2 regions of the Caballeronia sp. LjRoot31 genome follow, and region 2 is predicted to be linked to the other one. Evidence: riboswitches for the same ligand, from Rfam matches in the RefSeq annotation. Region 2 holds a riboswitch; the other holds the start of a gene.
The links. A riboswitch is a leader RNA that binds a small molecule or an ion and turns the genes downstream of it on or off. The one in region 2 is predicted to bind cobalamin.
Positions count from the first base shown of each region.

Region 1: it holds a riboswitch for cobalamin, as region 2 does, so the genes downstream of both, ACSQ8V_RS09755 (TonB-dependent receptor domain-containing protein) here and cobW (cobalamin biosynthesis protein CobW) in region 2, are expected to answer to the same signal.

Region 1 is NZ_CAXURX020000001.1:2,202,239-2,210,903, forward strand. Features, by position in the region: gene ACSQ8V_RS09745 (TadE/TadG family type IV pilus assembly protein) at 1-519, shown strand, start outside; gene ACSQ8V_RS09750 (VWA domain-containing protein) at 516-2,366, shown strand; gene ACSQ8V_RS09755 (TonB-dependent receptor domain-containing protein) at 2,390-4,321, opposite strand; adenosylcobalamin (AdoCbl) riboswitch at 4,714-4,866, opposite strand; gene ACSQ8V_RS09760 (ABC transporter ATP-binding protein) at 5,140-6,195, opposite strand; gene ACSQ8V_RS09765 (ABC transporter permease) at 6,195-7,067, opposite strand; gene ACSQ8V_RS09770 (ABC transporter permease) at 7,064-7,936, opposite strand; gene ACSQ8V_RS09775 (ABC transporter substrate-binding protein) at 7,956-8,665, opposite strand, start outside.
Region 2 is NZ_CAXURX020000002.1:986,159-994,823, forward strand. Features, by position in the region: gene ACSQ8V_RS22820 (cobyrinate a,c-diamide synthase) at 1-1,214, opposite strand, end outside; gene cobO (cob(I)yrinic acid a,c-diamide adenosyltransferase) at 1,216-1,818, opposite strand; gene ACSQ8V_RS22830 (cobalamin biosynthesis protein) at 1,818-2,225, opposite strand; gene cobA (uroporphyrinogen-III C-methyltransferase) at 2,222-2,995, opposite strand; cobalamin riboswitch at 3,150-3,479, opposite strand; cobalamin riboswitch at 3,639-3,905, shown strand; gene cobW (cobalamin biosynthesis protein CobW) at 4,078-5,166, shown strand; gene cobN (cobaltochelatase subunit CobN) at 5,170-8,665, shown strand, end outside.

The sequences.
Region 1 (8,665 bases), on a different contig from region 2:
TACCTGTACATGCGCACGGTAAGCGCGCTGGAACACACGGCTTTCACGCTGGCCGATTCGCTCGGACAAACAACGCGGCTCATCAACACCAACGCCACAACCGACTCGAATGATCTTGGTTCGATCTGGAACGCAGCGGCGCTGCTAAGCGCCCCGAACAGCTTGAACCAGGGCGGCGGCGTCATCATTACTTCGGTATGCGAAACCACCTCGTCGTGCGTATGGCCGGCGATGCCCCCACCGACCATGGTGGCAGGCGTGCCGCAGATCTGGTGGCAGGCAAGTGCTCCATGGAACGGCAGCGGCATGACGACGAGGGTAACGCCTGCCAACATTCTTCCCGCGACCTGGCCGTTCCGCAACGGTGACTCAGCCATCGTGGTAGAGGTTTTCTACACGTTCAATCCGTTCGCGATGACGGCCGGATTGTGGCCCGGCGCTCCGGGCACGCAGACTCTCTACGAACGTATCTACGTGCGTCCGCGTACTCTTCAGCCGCTCACACTGGTATCGGAATGATGCTGACTCGCTCCGCTAAAAAACATCGTGATGACCGGATAGCCCGCGCGCGAGAGCCGAACCTGCGTCGTGCCGCCGCGCTGCTGCATGGGGACCAGGGCGCGGTCACAGTCGTGTTTGCACTATGCGGCAGCATGATGATCGCGTGCATGTGCATTTCGCTCGATACGATCGACGGCGGCATGACGCACTCACGCATGCAATCGGCGCTCGATGTCGCGACACTTTCGGCTGGCATTGACCTCGCGCACGGCGCAAGTCTCTCGGTTGCACAGTGGCAGCAGGACGCACGCGCCTACTACAACGCGAACATGCCAGCCGGCTATATGTCCCTCACCATGCCAGACAGCGGATTTGTGGCCACGGTGACCGGGTCGCCGGCCTCGGGAGAGACCATTCAATTGTCGGCGACAGGCAGCTTGAAACTGATCGCCCCGGTGGTCTTGCCAGGGACGTCCGGCAATGGCTCGGGTTCCGGTTCCGGTTCCGGTTCCGGAACCACGACTTTACCGGCCACGGCGCCCTTGACTGCCAACAACACCGCGCTGTATCTCCCGCAAAGCACGCTCGAACTCGTGATGGTCCTGGATAACACCGGGTCCATGAACGATCCCGCAGCGGGGTCAGGGAACGGGCCGAGCAAGATGGCGGGTCTCCAGGCGGCGACGACGACTCTCGTGCAAAATTTATATGCGCAATCGGTCTCCACCTACTACGTCGGTCTCGTGCCCTTCGCGAGCACGGTCAATGTTGGTGGCGCTTTGCCCGCAGCGGGCACCTGGATGAATCCATCGTTCGCCTACAACACGACGAATGTCGGAATGAGCGCAAAAAATAAAGTTGCCGGATGGGGTGGTTGCGCGGTCGAACCGCGAGACGTGAACGGCTTTCTGTATCCGAATGCGTATTCCCCTTCGGACACGCTGAAGTTCACGCCGTACTACTACAACGTACCGGCTGCCGGTCTGCAAATTCGCACATACACCAACCAGTTTTGCGGCCGATCAACCACCTCGACGGTACTCGGCGTGCCTGTCACACTGGATGGCAATGGCGAGCCCAACTACTGCAGCGGCTATTTATCGAATGTACAGGGCACGGGCCTCGGAATCTATTATGACCAGATGTCCAGCAGCGGTTATGGGACGTCGACCCTGACACAAAATAGTGACTGCATTGCGCAACCCGTTACCTTCCTCACCAATGACGAGCCGACGCTGATCAAGGCGATTGGCAACATGACCGCGGGCGGTTCAACGATCATTCCGGAAGGCTTGCTGTGGGGATGGCGCATGCTGTCGTCGTCGTGGTCCAATAACGTCGCCAACGGCAATGGCTGGATTTCGACCGATTCAAGCTTTCCGAAACCGGAGACCACCGTAGGACTGCAACGCGTCATGATTGTCCTGACCGATGGCGAGAACCAGATCGGCGCGGCCGGCTCGATTCCCAACGACCTGTATTTCAACGGCCTGTCAGGCGTCGGCTCGCGGAGCCTCGCCGCCCCCACCGTAGTGCGCGCAGACGGCACTACCCTCAGCAATGGCCTGACCGACTCGTCGGAACTCCATGGAAACAATCCTGCCGATCCGTCGAGCGGCAACAATGCAGGCTGGCCTGATGACGTCAACACCTTCCAGTCGGCTGTTTGCGCAGCGATCAAGCAGAGCGGCGTGATCGTGTACGCGATCACCTTCGGCAGTGCTGCCTCAAACTCGGTTTCGCAGCAGGCGATGCAAAGCTGCGCCAGTCCGGGAAATTATTATCACGCGCCGGACAACCCCACACTCAATGCCATCTTCCAACAGATTGCCGGCAATTTGGGAGTGCTTCGGTTAACGCAATAGTTTCCGCTGAACGGCTCTCTTGGTTAGAAAGTGTAGGCGAGCTTGCCGAATGCCGTCCGGCCCAACGTGTTGTAACCGTATGCGGTGACGTACTGCCGGTTAAAGAGGTTGGACAGATTGGCGGACACGGTGAGATGCGAATTGACCTTGTACGCGGCACGCAGCCCGACGGTTGTGTACGACGGCAGATACGTCGCGTTGAACTGGTCGTCGTAGGTCGATCCTCCGTAAAGCAAGGAGATGCCCGTGCTCAGCGCGTGCAGGTGAAACTCGTCCCATGTGTGATCGATGTTCAGGCTGACGGTCTGACGCGGACGGCGGTTGAGCCACGTCCGGTCGGTCACATCCTGCGGATTCAAAATGCCGACCGCGAGACTGACCGGTGTCGATTTACCAAGCGTGCCCTTGTACGACAGGTCGATGCCCTGAATGTGCGCGCGGCCTACATTCACGGGCAGAAAGGTCACCGAGTCGTAAGTGATGAGGTCGTGCACGCGGGTGTCATAAACAGCGGCCGTGAAGGTACCGAACGAAGAGGCCGCGTCAAGCGCTGCCTCGACCGTATCGCTGCGCTCAGGCTGCAGATTAGGGTTCGCGTAACCCGGGTAGTACAGGTCGTTAAAAGTCGGCAGGCGGAATGCGTTGCCATACGAAATGCGTGCCGTATAAACCGGCGTAATTGCATAAGCGACAGCAACATTGCCGGTATTGATCGACCGGCCCTGGATGATCTCGTGGCGTCCCGCCAGGAACACCGTCAACGCGCCGAGCGTGACTGATTGATGGAGCGAGACGGCTGAATCGTTGCGCGTCGGCACGCCCGTGGGGATGTCGACCGGCAGGAAGGCTTGCTCGCGGGTGAAGTCGTAGGCGAGCTTGGTTTCACCGGACAGTGGCAGACTGAAGAGCGTTTGACCACGCTCCTGATGGGTCAGCGAGGTCGACGTGCTTAAGCGCGTCGAGTCGATCTCATCGGTCGGGATGGCCGGGTTGTTCGCATAGAGGAACTGTCGATCCGTGGAGTAGCCGACAGACTGGTCAAACTGCGTGAACGGCGTGATGTCCAGATGAAACGCAACGCCGGTCGTCAGTTGATGATCAAGCTGCCGGTTATCGCCGCCGGCATTGTCGTAGGACAGATCGGACCGGTGATAGAGCGCGAATGTGGAGATCGACCAGTTGTCGTGCGCATAGCCTAAACGCGCATCCACGTCCTGAGCATGGTACGGGTTGCGGCCATCCTCGTGCCCGTAAGCCCCGGGCTGGGTCGCATCGATTCCCGCGGTATTGTAGTCGTGCAGTCCCAAGGAATAGGTCAGTCCGGCCAGTGCCGCGAGCGGACCCGTGGACGAAATACTGCCTGAAGTGCGGATCTGTGTATCGAACGTTTTGTTCGAACCACCGCCTGTTGAAATCGTAGTCTGGTTGGGTTGATTGGCCGCGCGGTTCGTGAAGAGTTGCACGACGCCGCCCACCGCGTCCGCACCGAATGAAGCGGCCGCCGGTCCTGAGATCACTTCGACACGGTCAAAGGCGGAGGTCGGAAGGTCGGCCCACTCGGCTTGACCCGTAGTCGCAGAACCAACGCGGATACCATCTATGAACACCGCAACCTGACTTCCCGATGATCCACGAATGCTGACGGCAGCAGAAGATCCTGGGCCGCCGTTTTGTGAAATAGTGACGCCTGGCAACGTGGCGAGGGCTTGCGTGATGCTCGGGTCACTCGGCGACAAACGGTCGAGATCCGCGCGGGTCAGGACCTGCGTCGACGCATAGCGTTGATCGAACGATTGCGGCAGGTGCTGCATGTCGCCGGTGACGAGAATATTCGGCAGCGTGGCTGCGTCCGGAAGCTGCTCCGGCTGCGGAAACGACGAGTCGTCCGCGGCCTGCGCGACCTGCCATGCCGAAACCGTCAACGCAGAGGTGAGGATGAAATGACGGAACTTCATACGGGGAAAACCTTTTTATTGGAAGATTGGACGACGTGCTGCGAGCGCAAACGCAGCATGTCGATTTCGGATGGCGGCAATGACGAAACGCGGGCCTCCCTGGAGGCGTCACCGGCCTGCCGTCCACGCGATAGACGAGATCAACCCGCGATGACGCGCAGCGGCCAAGGCACTTTTAAGTGGCGGTGAGTTCTCTCGCGCGGCAGATGCGCCCATGTCTCGGGTGCTGGTCCTGGCGAACCGCTGATGCCCACCTCGCCTGCGCAATCGATCACGCCCCAAGCGGGCAGCCGAATTCACTTATGCGGGTCTATGTGGGTCTAGGCGGGCCAATCGAGGGGATGCCGCTCTGGCTGTAAGCCAGGATCGCGGGCAGTATCGGTCATCGGTCATGTTTGTCTCCCGGGGAGTGCGCGCCCCAAAGTCAGAAAAGAGGTATACGACGCCGAGGTCTGACTTCCGGTTTGTGCTGAAACCGGTCACAGTGGCGCGACCGTGCTGGATTTACACCAGCTTCCACGAGTCGTATGCGCGCATTTTACTTCCGAATCCCCATCGACACTATCAAGTCGGGGTTATTGAGTAACCGGCGGTGCGGGTGCCCCTGGCAGCACGAGATTCATGCCTGCTGGTTATCGCCAGCGACCTTTCGGAATATTTGCGTATTGAGTGCAATCACGTTGGAGACGGTCGGGGGTGGGACTCTGAGCGCGCCACCTCCGATCCGACATGTGCCTGATCTCCCGGACTAGACCCAGGACGAACGGAATTACTATCCCCTGCCCCGCGCCAGAGGGTATGCGGATCTTGAAAGCTCCTTAGTGGACCAGGATCGTGCTGTCGGGCGACCAACTCAACGTCACTTGCGAGCCGACCGGGATCAGGTCCTCGCCGGAGTTTTGCACATGGACCTTGAGCCGCTGGCCGCACCAGTCGAGCATATAGGTTGTATTCACACCGGCAAAGACGTGATGGGCAACCTGTGCCGTCAGCCGGTTATGCGCGCTCGGCGCGGCCGCGCCCGTTGCACGCTGGAGCGCGATTTTCTCGGGACGTACCGCACACTTCATCTGACCAGATACAGCGGAGCGCGATCCGAAACGAATCAAGCTGCCATCGTTAATGCGCATGCCACCGGTCTCCAGTCGACCGTTGAGAATGTTGGCATCGCCGAGAAAAGTGGCGGCGAACTCGCTGGCCGGTTGATCGTAGAGTTCGCGTGCGGTCCCTTCCTGGATCAATCGTCCATCGCGCAGGATACCTACACGATCACTCAACGTAAGCGCTTCTTCCTGGTCGTGCGTGACGAATACGGTCGTGATCGCGACATCGCGCTGGATGCGGCGCAATTCGACCTGCATGTCCACTCGCAAAGATTTGTCCAGCGCGCTCAGCGGTTCGTCGAGCAGCAACACGCGAGGACGCGTCACAATGGCGCGCGCCAGTGCGACGCGCTGGCGCTGCCCGCCCGACAATTGATTGATCCCGCGTGCGTGCAGGCTGCCGAGTTGCACGAGATCCAGCACCTCCCCCACCCGGCGCTTGATCTCGCTCTTGTCCACATGCCTCACGGACAACCCGAATGCGACGTTGTCGGCCACATTCATATTTGGGAACAACGCATAGTTCTGGAACACCATGCCGATCTCCCGCCGCTCCACGGGCAAGCGTTCGACCGGCTGATCGTCGATGCGAATCTGCCCGCTGTCCGGGAACACAAAGCCGGCAATCATGCGCAGGAGCGTTGTCTTGCCGCTGCCTGACGGTCCGAGCAGCCCATAGAGGCCGCCCTCCGCGAAACGGATGGATACGTCGTCCAGCGCGCGTGATTCGCCGTACTGCTTCGATACCTTGATTACGTTGACTTCGGCCATTATTGCTCTCCACCAAATCGATACAGCCGTGACACGATCAACATCGTGCCCATCGACACGACAATGATGATGGTTGAAATTGCGTTGATCTCGGGCGTAAAGCCCTTGCGGATCGCGCTGTATATTTCGACCGGCAGCGTGGTCTCGCCCGGGTCGGACAGGAAGTACGAGACGACGAACTGATCGAACGACACGGCGAATGCAAACAAGGCCCCTGCCACCACGCCAGGTGCAATCGCGGGCAAGGTCACGCGCCACGTGATCTGCCAGCCGCTCGCGCCAAGCGAACGGGCGGCCAGTTCCAGTTCAGGTGAGAACGTGCGCAAGCGCGCGCCGACCACGATGATCACGTAGGGCAACGCGAGCGCCACGTGACCGAGCAGGATGGCGTGCAAGCCCCGCCCGATACCGATCGCGAAGAAGAAAATCAGCATCGCGGTGCCCGTGATCAGCCAGGGGATCGCCATCGGCGGGAACAGCATGGCTTGCAGGAAACGCTTGCCCGCGAAGTCGTATCGAAAGAATGCCAGCGACGCCATCACGCCGAGAATGGTGGACAACAACGTGGTCCACAGCGCGATCTCGATGCTCCGGAACGCCGCCGCCTTCAGCACGCCGTCCTCGGCGAGCGCCTGATACCAGTGCGTGGTGAAATGAAACGGCAACTCATAAAGCGGCGACGCGTTAGCCGACATCAACGCCATGACCAAAATCGGCAAATATAGAAAGCCAATCATGACCACGACGTACCCGTAGCCGATTGCCCCAAGCGATGCACCCACGGTCCACGTCCTGCGACGCGGTGTATGCGGCGCGTTGGAGGCAGCCGGCGTGTCCAACTCGATTGACCCGATGGTGTTGTCCTGCTTCATTTGTCCTTCCTCCGCGAGAGCCGCATGCCGGCAAACAGGATTGCCAGCACGAGGGCCAGCAGCGTGAACGACAATGCAGCGCCGAGCGGCCAGTTGAATACGGCAACGAACTGGTCCTCGATGACCGTGCCGATGAACGTGCCCTTGCGCCCGCCGAGCAACCGCGGTTCCATGAAGGCTCCCACCACGGGCACGAAGGTCAACACGGCGCCCGCCAGCATGCCGGGCATCGCAAGCGGCAGGATCAGCCGGCGCAGGATGGTCACGCGTCCCGCGCCCATTGAACGAGCCGCTTCGATCAGGGAGTCGTCAATAGCCTGCAGGCTCAGATAAGCGGTCAGCACCGAATACGGCAAGTAGGAATGCACCAGTCCGATCACGATTGCCGGATAAGAGAACATCAGGTCGGTGCTGACTGTCCACGGCCAGAGATGATTAAGCACCCAGTCCACCGGTCCGCCACTGCGCAGTACCATGTTCCAGGAGAATATCCGCACCAGCCCGTTGCTCCAGAACGGCAGGATGATCAGCAGGAACAGCGCTTCACGCGTGCGTCCACGTATTACTTTCGCGAGCATGTAGGCGCACGGAAAACCGAGCACCGTGCAGATCAGCGTGACCTGGGCGCTGAGTCCAAGCGAACGCACCATCAGCTTCCGATACAGCGGTTCATCGAAGAACGTCAGGTAGTTCTGGAACGTCAGCGACCAGTTGCCGCCGCTCGTCGGCACGTCGGACATGAAGCTGTAGAACAGCATGACCGACAAAGGCAGGAACACCGCTAGCAGGAGCCATACGTAGGCGGGTCCGGCCAGCGTCATGGCGCGAACCAGCGGTCGGCCTTGCGGCGAACTGAGGGCAAATTTCATGGCACTTCCTTGAACGTCGTCAGTCGGCCTGGGCCTTGATTTCCTGCCATAACTGCAGGTAAGCCTTGCGCTTGTCGTCGGTGATCGGCTCCTGGAACTGGATCCGCGACTGCACCGCCGGATTCGCCAGCACCGCACGGTTGAACGCGTCGGCCGGCAACGCTGCAACTGCCTTGACGTTGGCCGAGACCGGCGCGCCGACACGGGAATCCCACTGCGTGTAGAAACCAGGATCGATCATGTAGTTGATGAAGGCTTTCGCGCCGGCGACGTTATGCGCGCCCTTGGGAATCGACAGGGAATCCAGCCAGCCGATCGCCCCTTCCTTCGGGATCACGAAGGTGACCGGCAGGTTGAACTTGTTGCGCGCGCGTGCGGCTGATCCGCTCCAATACGTGGAGATGTAAAACACCCCCGACGCCACATACTGGTTCCAGTCGTTCTCTGAACTCCAGAACGTTTTCAGTTGCCCGGTCAGCGCCTTGAGCTTGTCCTTGACGGCATCGAGATTCTTGATGTCGTTGATATTCTGGCCCGTTGCGAGCGCTGCGAACTGGACCGCTTCGATTGCGTCGTCACGCATGCCGACATGGCCTTTGTACGCCGGGTCCCACAGCGCCTGGATGGTGTCCGGAACCGGATGGACCTTTGTGTCGTTGACAGCAAACGACGTCACGCCCCACACCCACGGAATGCCGTAGCTCTGGCCGCCAATCTCCAGCAAATGAG
Region 2 (8,665 bases):
CCGTGTCGATAGATCGCCTCACCTTCCACGCCGGTAGTCGCGTGCGTCGCGGTGAGCAACGGCGACATGCTGGTCGTCATCGACGAGTAGTGGAAAGTGTGGCCGGTATGGGTGCCGTGGCGGCTTTCAACACGCTGCATGGCGAGCCGGGCCAGGCGTTTTTGCATCTTCGCGTGGCCGGGCAGAAGGGCAAGCATGGCATGCTGAGAACCTTCGATATCCGTCAGTGAGTCGAGCAGATACAGCATGCCGCCGCATTCCGCGACCACCGCTTTACCCGCCTCAACGTGCGCTCGAATCGAGGCCGCGCTCGCAAGGTTCGCTGCAAGCCGGGCCGCGTGCAGTTCCGGATATCCACCCGGCAGATAGAGCGCATCGGCATGCGTGGGAACGGGTTCATCGGCGAGGGGGGAGAAAAACGCGAGCGTTGCGCCCATCGCCTCCAGCAGATCGAGATTAGCAGGGTAGATGAACGAAAACGCAGCATCGCGGGCAATGGCGATGTGCATGCCTTTCAGCAAACGGGGCGGTTGTTCAAGGGCGGCGTGATTGAACATGACCGCGGGCGGCAGCTCGCGCAACGTTGTTTCGCCGATGGCGTCTGCTGCCCGATCCAGCCGCGTATCGATGTCGGCCACCTCCGCTGCCTGCATGAGGCCCAGGTGCCGCCCGGGTAGCGCAATGTCGTCGATGCTCGACAGATGCCCGCAGTATCGAATGCCTTCAGGAATGGCTTCGCTCAACATTTGCGCATGCCGTGCCGACGCCACGCGATTGGCGAGCACACCGTGAAAGGACAGATCTGCGCGATAGCGCGCGAGCCCGAACGCCATTGCGCCGAAGGTCTGCGCCATGCCGTGCGCGCCGATCACGGCGAGCACCGGGACGCCGAACGTGGCCGCGAGATCGGCGCTGCTGGGCGTGCCGTCGAAGAGGCCCATCACGCCTTCGATCAGGATCAAATCGGCTTCGTCTGCTGCTTGCGCGAGCAGCGCGCGGCAGCCGCTTTCGCCGACCATCCACAAATGCAGCGAATACACCGGCGCGCCGGACGCGCGTTCCAGGATCATCGGATCGAGAAAGTCGGGGCCGGTCTTGAAGACCCGTACCCGCAAGCCAAGCCGTGCGTGATAGCGCGCGAGACCGGCGGTGACGGTGGTCTTGCCCTGGTTCGACGCGGGGGCGCTGATGAATAAAGCGGGGCAGGCGCGCACGTCAGAACTCGACGCCGCGTTGCGCCTTCACCCCTTGCTCGCGATACGGATGCTTGATCGGACGCATCTCCGTCACAAGATCGGCCGCTTCGATCAGCGCCTCGGGCGCATGGCGGCCCGTCACAACCACATGCAGCATCTCGGGCCGCGCGGTGAGCACCGCGAGCACTTCGTCGAGTGGCAGGTACTCGTATTTGAGCACCGTGCACAGCTCGTCGAGCACGACCATCTGATACTCGCCGCTTTCAATCATCTTGCGCGCGGCGTCCCAGCCTCGGCGAGCCGTCGCGATATCGGCATCGCGATTCTGCGTGTCCCACGTGTAGCCGTCGCCCATGGTGATGAAATCGCAGTTCGCGATTGCGCCGAGGAAATCGCGTTCGGACGTATGCAGCGCGCCCTTGATGAACTGAACCACGCCGAGCCGCATGCCGTGTCCGAGCACGCGTACGGCCATGCCGAAGGCCGCCGTGGTCTTACCCTTGCCCGTGCCCGTATTGACGATCAGGAGGCCCTTCTCGCGCGCGGCGGCGGCCTGCTTTTTCTCGTGACCTTCCTTACGTCGCTGGGTCATGCGCAGATGCGATTCTTCGTCCGTTTTCATCATGTTCTCTGGTTGTCAGTTTGTTGTTTGATTTCTTGTCCGAGGTCGTCTTCGGCAATCGCGACGGTCACGCCATCGGTCACTCTTTTTGGCACGATGATTCGCCCGTTGCGCGACGCGAGCAGCGCGCAGGGTTCGCAGACGCCGTCGATGCCTAGCAGCGCCTGAACCCGTTCCGACGCGCTGGTTTCAACCTGCGCGATGCGTTGCTTCGAGAAAAATTGCAGCGGCAAACCGTGGCGAGCGGCGAATTCGAGCAGGGCGGTTTCGTCCTTCTTGCTATCAATCGATGCCAGCGCTCGAGTGCTCGCCAGCGACCGCGTCCCCAGCGCCGCGAACACGGCGGCATGAATCTGTTCGACGCTTACACCGCGCCGGCAGCCTATGCCGATGACCCATGTGCTCATGATTGCTGCGCGACGTAATCCAGCGCGCTCGCAATCCCCAGCCCGGCGACCGAGCCGATCACGACGATCGCCGGTGCGCCGATTCCCGCGCGCTCCACCGCTTCCGCCAGATGCCTGAGCGGCGCTCGCAGATGCCGTTGATCGGGACGTGTAGCGCGTTCTATGGCGGCAGCCGGTGTCTCCGGATCGAGCCCTGCATCGACCAATGCGTGGGTGATATCCGTGAGCCGCCGTACGCCCATGTACACGACCAGCGTCATTTTCGTCGCGACCAGCGCGCGCCAGTCGGGCTCGGCTGCATGGTCGCCCGCTTCGCGGCTGGCACCGTGGCCGGTGACAAACACGACGCCCATGGTGTGATCGCGATGCGTGACCGGAATGCCGACGGCGGCCGGCGCGGCAATGCCCGCCGTGATGCCGCAGACCACCTCCACTTGCACGCCCGCCGCATGCAGCGCCTGGACCTCTTCGCCACCGCGCCCGAAGACGAATGGATCGCCGCCTTTCAGCCGCGCGACGACGTGGCCGGCGCGCACATGGGCCAGCATGTCTTCGATGATCGCCGCTTGCGGGGTAGACGGATGTCCGCCGCGCTTGCCGACGTAACGAATGACCGCGTTGGCGCGGGCGAACTTCAGCACATCGGGATTCACGAGGTCGTCGACGAGGACGACATCGGCTTCCGACAGCGCGCGCACGGCTTTGAGCGTCATCAGCTCGACGTCGCCGGGGCCGGCGCCGATCAGCCAGACGCGGGCGGGCGTGCTCATGATTGCGCCTCGTTGGCACGACCCGGAAACAGGCTGCGTAGTGAGCAGAACGGTTGGAGCGAGAGCGGGCGCAAGCGTTGCAAAATTGGATTCATGTAAGACGATATAAGCATTACGTCCTTCATCCGTCCCTCGCGGATGCGGCGTCCGGCGCGCTATTACAGCTAGAGCGGCCGGTATCCGGGCTTGGCGACCGCATTCCGCTCGTTTTCCCGCTCGCTGGAGCAGTGGCTGTGGAGGAAATGAACGCTCGATTCGAATGAGAGTCATGAGTGAGAGTCACGAATGAGAGTCAGTCGAAGCGGGCGCGGGTCGCTTGACCGTTGCGGGGACAGCACAGGTTTTTGTCGACACGGCGCGTGAGGCCTCTCAAGCGTAAGCCTTGAGCCTTGGGCCTTGAAAATAAGCGCGCGTGCATCCTGTTTCCCGTTTAACTACGCGCGCGGGAAAAGCGCGCGTGAGCACCAGACGCGGGCCAAAGATAGCACAGCGGGTGTTGGTTGCGCTGGGCTTTTACAGGCTGGAACCGGCCCGCAGTGCAGGTTTAGTGCGCGCGCACCGGCAAGATTTCTCGTTCGCAGGCAGGGCCTGAACCTACACTCAGGCGCTGTCCAAACCTTGACGCTAACCCCCCATCAGCCTAGACTTCGCGGTAGTTTCTGGTGCTCGCGCGCGGTCTCTGCTGCGCGCAGTTAAACGGGAAGCAGGAAGCGTTGCCGGAACCCCGGCCGTGCCAACCTGCGCTGCCCCCGCAACGGTAAGTGAAAATCGCGCGACGTGGTTTTACCCTGATTCACGCCACCTCGCACGGTAAAGCCGGCTTCGAAAAACCACTGCATGGATACATCATGTGGGAAGGTGAAGCGGCACTTTCGCCAGCCCGGATACCGGCCGGAACGAGTCAACACCTGAAGCGGACGTTTGTCGCGGGGATGCGGCATACGGTCGACACTTTTCACCATGCTTTTCCGGATTGCCATCCTGCATCGCGACATCCGCGCGCGCATTTCATTGCTCGCTTGGTTCAGGAAAGGGCGACGCATTCCGGCAGCAAGCAGCCAATCGATACTACGGAGCAACGGATGCAAATGCGCAAAATCCCGGTCACGGTCGTAACGGGCTTCCTCGGCAGCGGCAAGACCACGTTGATGCGGCACATCCTGCAAAACGCGAAAGGGCTGCGGATCGCGGTGATCGTGAACGAGTTCGGCGAACTGGGCATCGATGGCGAGATCCTGAAGGGCTGCAACATCGGCTGCGAGGACGAAAGCGCCACGGATCAACCGAATCTGTATGAGCTGTCGAACGGCTGTCTCTGCTGCACGGTGCAGGAAGAGTTTTATCCGGTGATGGAGCAACTCGTCGAGCGGCGTGATCAGATCGACCATGTGCTGATCGAAACCTCTGGGCTCGCGTTACCCAAACCGCTCGTGCAGGCTTTCAACTGGCCGTCCATCAAGAATGCATTCACCGTGGACGCTGTCGTGACCGTGGTCGACGGTCCGGCGGCGGCAAGCGGCCAGTTCGCGGCGAACCCGCAAGCTGTCGACGCACAACGCCGCGCCGATCCGAATCTCGATCACGAGTCTCCTCTGCATGAGTTGTTTGAAGATCAGCTTGCTTCAGCGGATCTGGTGATTCTCAACAAGACCGATCTGATCGATGAAACGCAGCAGCGTGCGGTGGAAGCGCTGATTCGCGGCGAGATTCCGGCAGGCGTGAAGATCGTGCCGGCGCAGATGGGGCAGCTTGATCTGCATGCGCTGCTCGGACTGGAGGCGGCATCGGAAACGACTATTCATTTGCGTGTCGATCATCATGGTTCCGTCGACGACGAAGGCCACGCCGATCATCATCATGACGACTTCGATTCAGTCGTGGTGGAAGCGCGGGTCGAGTCGCGCGACGCCGTGGTAGCCGCGCTGCGCTCACTGGTCGATGCAAACACGATCTATCGCGTGAAGGGTTTTGCGGCGTTGCCGGGCACGCCAATGCGGCTTGTCGTGCAGGGTGTAGGCCAGCGCTTCGATACCTACTTCGACCGCCGCTGGACCGCTGAAGAAGCCGCCAGCGAGACCAGCCGGTTCGTGCTGATTGGTGAGGATCTCGATCAGCCGCGTCTGCAACAAGCACTGGTTGCCGCGCTCGCCAACGCACCCGTACAGGCCTGATCCATGCATCTGCTACGCACGACGCCCGGCGGTTTTGTCGACGACGCAGCCGGCGTCATGCGTATCGACCAGACGCCTGCGCCGATCGTTGTGCTCAGTTCGGCCGACACAACGCTCTCGCTACTCGCGAGCGTCGTGCCGCATCTGGAAGCAGACTTTCCAGCGCTGCGGCTCGCCAATCAGGCGTTCTTGCGACAACCGGCATCGGTGGATTTTTACGTCGACGACGTGCTGAAACATGCACGCGTGATCGTTATCGATCACCTTGGCGGCGAAGCGTACTGGCCTTACGGAATCGAGAGCATCACCACGCTCGCGCGCCGCCATGGCCAGATGCTCGTGATGTTTTCCGGCGATCTGCAGGAAGATCCGAACCTCGTGGCAAAGAGTACGGCCGAGCCCGCATTGTGCGACCAGCTCTGGCGTTATCTGCGTGAGGGCGGCGCGAAAAATGCCGAAGAGTTTCTTCGTTGCATCGCGTTTCGGGCGTTGGGGTATGGGCGTGAAGCGCGTGCACCGAGTCCGCTGCCGGCAGTGGCAATCTATCATCCGGCGCGGCAGATCGCGACCATTGACGACTGGAGAACGCGTTGGGTTCAAGGTGCGCCCGTCGTCGCCGTGCTGTTCTACCGGGCCCATTTGCAGTCCGGCAATACGGATGTGTTCGATGCGTTGATCGAGGCCCTGGAAGCGCAGGGCCTCAACCCACTGCCGATCGCGATGGCGTCGCTGAAAGACCCGTTGAGTCGCGAAGTCGTGCAGCAGCTTTGCGCGGATCACGGTGCGTCGCTGGTGCTGAACACGACTTCGTTTGCTGCCGGCGTCATAGACGACCCTGTGCCTTTCGAACTCGCGGGCGACGCGCCGGTACTGCAAGTCATCCTTAGCGGGGGCAATCGCGAAGACTGGCTCAAGGATAACCACGGGCTGAATTCTCGCGATGTCGCCATGCATGTCGCGCTGCCGGAAGTGGATGGCCGCATCATCACCCGCGCGATCAGCTTCAAGGGGCTCGCGTATCGATGCAAGATCACGCAGGTGGATGTCGTGCGATATCAGCCCGATCTAGAACGGGTGCGTTTCGTGGCCGAGTTGAGCCAACGCTGGTGTCGCTTGCGGCAACTCGACAATGCCGAGAAACGCATCGCGCTCGTGCTCGCGAACTATCCGCTGAGTGAAGGCCGCATCGGCAATGGCGTGGGTCTCGATACACCCGCGTCCGTCGTCAACATCCTTTCGATGCTCGATAAAGAAGGGTATCGAGTGGATGACATTCCCGCCGATGGTGGCGCGCTGATGCAGGCGCTAACCTCGGGCGTGACGAATGATCCCGTGGTTCGCAACTTGCGTCCCGCGTTGCAAAGCCTCGCGCTTGACGATTACCTCGACGCTTTCGCGAAGCTGCCGGACAACGTCCAGCAGGAGTTGAATACGCGCTGGGGACCGCCCGAAAGCGATCCCACGATCCGGCGCGGCCGCTTCATGATCGCGGGCTGGCGCTGCGGGCATGTGTTCATCGGCATCCAGCCGGCGCGCTCGCGTGAGCGCGGCGACTACGCGAGTTATCACGACGCGGAGCTCGTGCCGCCGCACGCGTATCTCGCTTTCTACTTCTGGCTGCGGCTGCGATTCAACGTGGATGCGATCGTTCACGTCGGCAAGCACGGCAACCTTGAATGGCTGCCGGGCAAGAGCGTTGCATTGAGCGCGTCGTGCTGGCCTGACCTGACGCTGGGCGCCATGCCGCATCTATATCCTTTTATTGTCAACGATCCGGGCGAGGGTAGCCAGGCGAAGCGGCGGGCGCAGGCGGTCATTATCGACCACTTGATGCCGCCGCTCACGCGCGCTGAAAACTATGGTCCGCTGCAGGATCTGGAGCGTCAGGTCGACGAATATTATGAAGCGCTGATGGTCGACCCGCGCCGCGCGAAACTCCTGCGCAAGACGATTCTGGCGAGCATTGTTGAACATCGGTTACATGAGGAACTCGGACTCGATAAACCTCGCGATTCCAATACTGAAGATGCATTACTGACCCGCGCCGACGCATATTTATGCGAGCTCAAGGAGGCGCAGATCCGCGATGGCCTGCATGTGTTCGGTGCGTCGCCGCAAGGCGTGCAACGCCGCGATACCCTGCTTGCCCTCGGCCGTTATCCAACCGGCGACGCGCAAGGCGCGAACGCGAGCGTGCTCACCGCACTGGCTCGCGACTTGAATCTGGGCGACACGTTCGATCCCCTCGATGCCGACTGGAGCGCGCCGTGGACAGGTCCTCGTCCCGCTGAACTCGAAACGGTGATCGATGCACCGTGGCGCCATCATGGCGACACCCGCGAGCGTCTCGAACTGCTCGCAACGTCGTTGCTCGACAAGCCATCCGACACGGCGGGGCCGAACACATCGCAGGTACTCAAACGCCTGAACGGCGACTTGCTCGCACGGCTCGACGCTTGCGGCCCGCAAGAGTTAAAGCAGCTTCAACGCGGTCTCGACGGGCGTTTTGTGCCGCCGGGCCCGAGCGGATCGCCATCGCGTGGAAGGCCGGACGTGTTGCCGACTGGCCGCAATTTCTACTCCGTCGATACCCGCGCCGTGCCAACGCGCGCAGCATGGACGCTCGGCCTGAAGTCGGCCAACCTGCTGATCGAGCGCCACCTTCAGGAGCACGGCGACTATCCGCGCGCGATCGGCTTGTCTGTATGGGGCACGGCCACCATGCGCACCGGCGGCGACGATATCGCCCAAGCCATGGCGCTGATCGGCGTGCGACCGAAGTGGGCGGCGGGCAGCAATCGCGTGACTGATTTCGAAGTCCTGCCTATCACCATTTTCAATCGCCCGCGCATTGACGTGACGCTGCGTGTGTCGGGATTTTTCCGCGATGCGTTCGCCAACCTGATGCATCTCTTCGATGCCGCCGTGCAAGCCGTGGCCGAACTCAACGATGAGGCCGAAGACATCAATCCGATCCGTGCGCGCATCATGCGTGAACGCGACGAACACATGGCGCGCGGACTTGACGAGAAGGAAGCGCGCTTGCGCGCGGGTTGGCGCGTATTCAGCACCAAGCCGGGCGCATACGGGGCGGGTTTGCAGGAAATGATCGACGCCAAGCAATGGCAAAACGATGCTGATCTCGCGCGCGGTTTCCAAAGTTCAGGCGGTTATGCGTATTCGCAAAAGGGCGATGGCGTGGAGGCCCGCGACACCTTTGGCGCGCGCCTGTCGACCATCGACGTGGTGGTGCAGAACCAGGACAACCGCGAACACGACTTGCTGGATTCGAACGACTATCACCAGTTCCAGGGCGGCATGGTGGCGGCCGTGCGGCATCTTTCGGGTACCCAGCCGCAAGCGTATAACCCCGATCACAGTAATCCGGCCGCGCCCCGCATCCGCACGTTGCAGGAAGAAATTTCGCGCGTGATCCGCTCGCGCGTCGTCAATCCGAAATGGATCGACGGCGTGAAGCGGCATGGTTACAAGGGTGCGT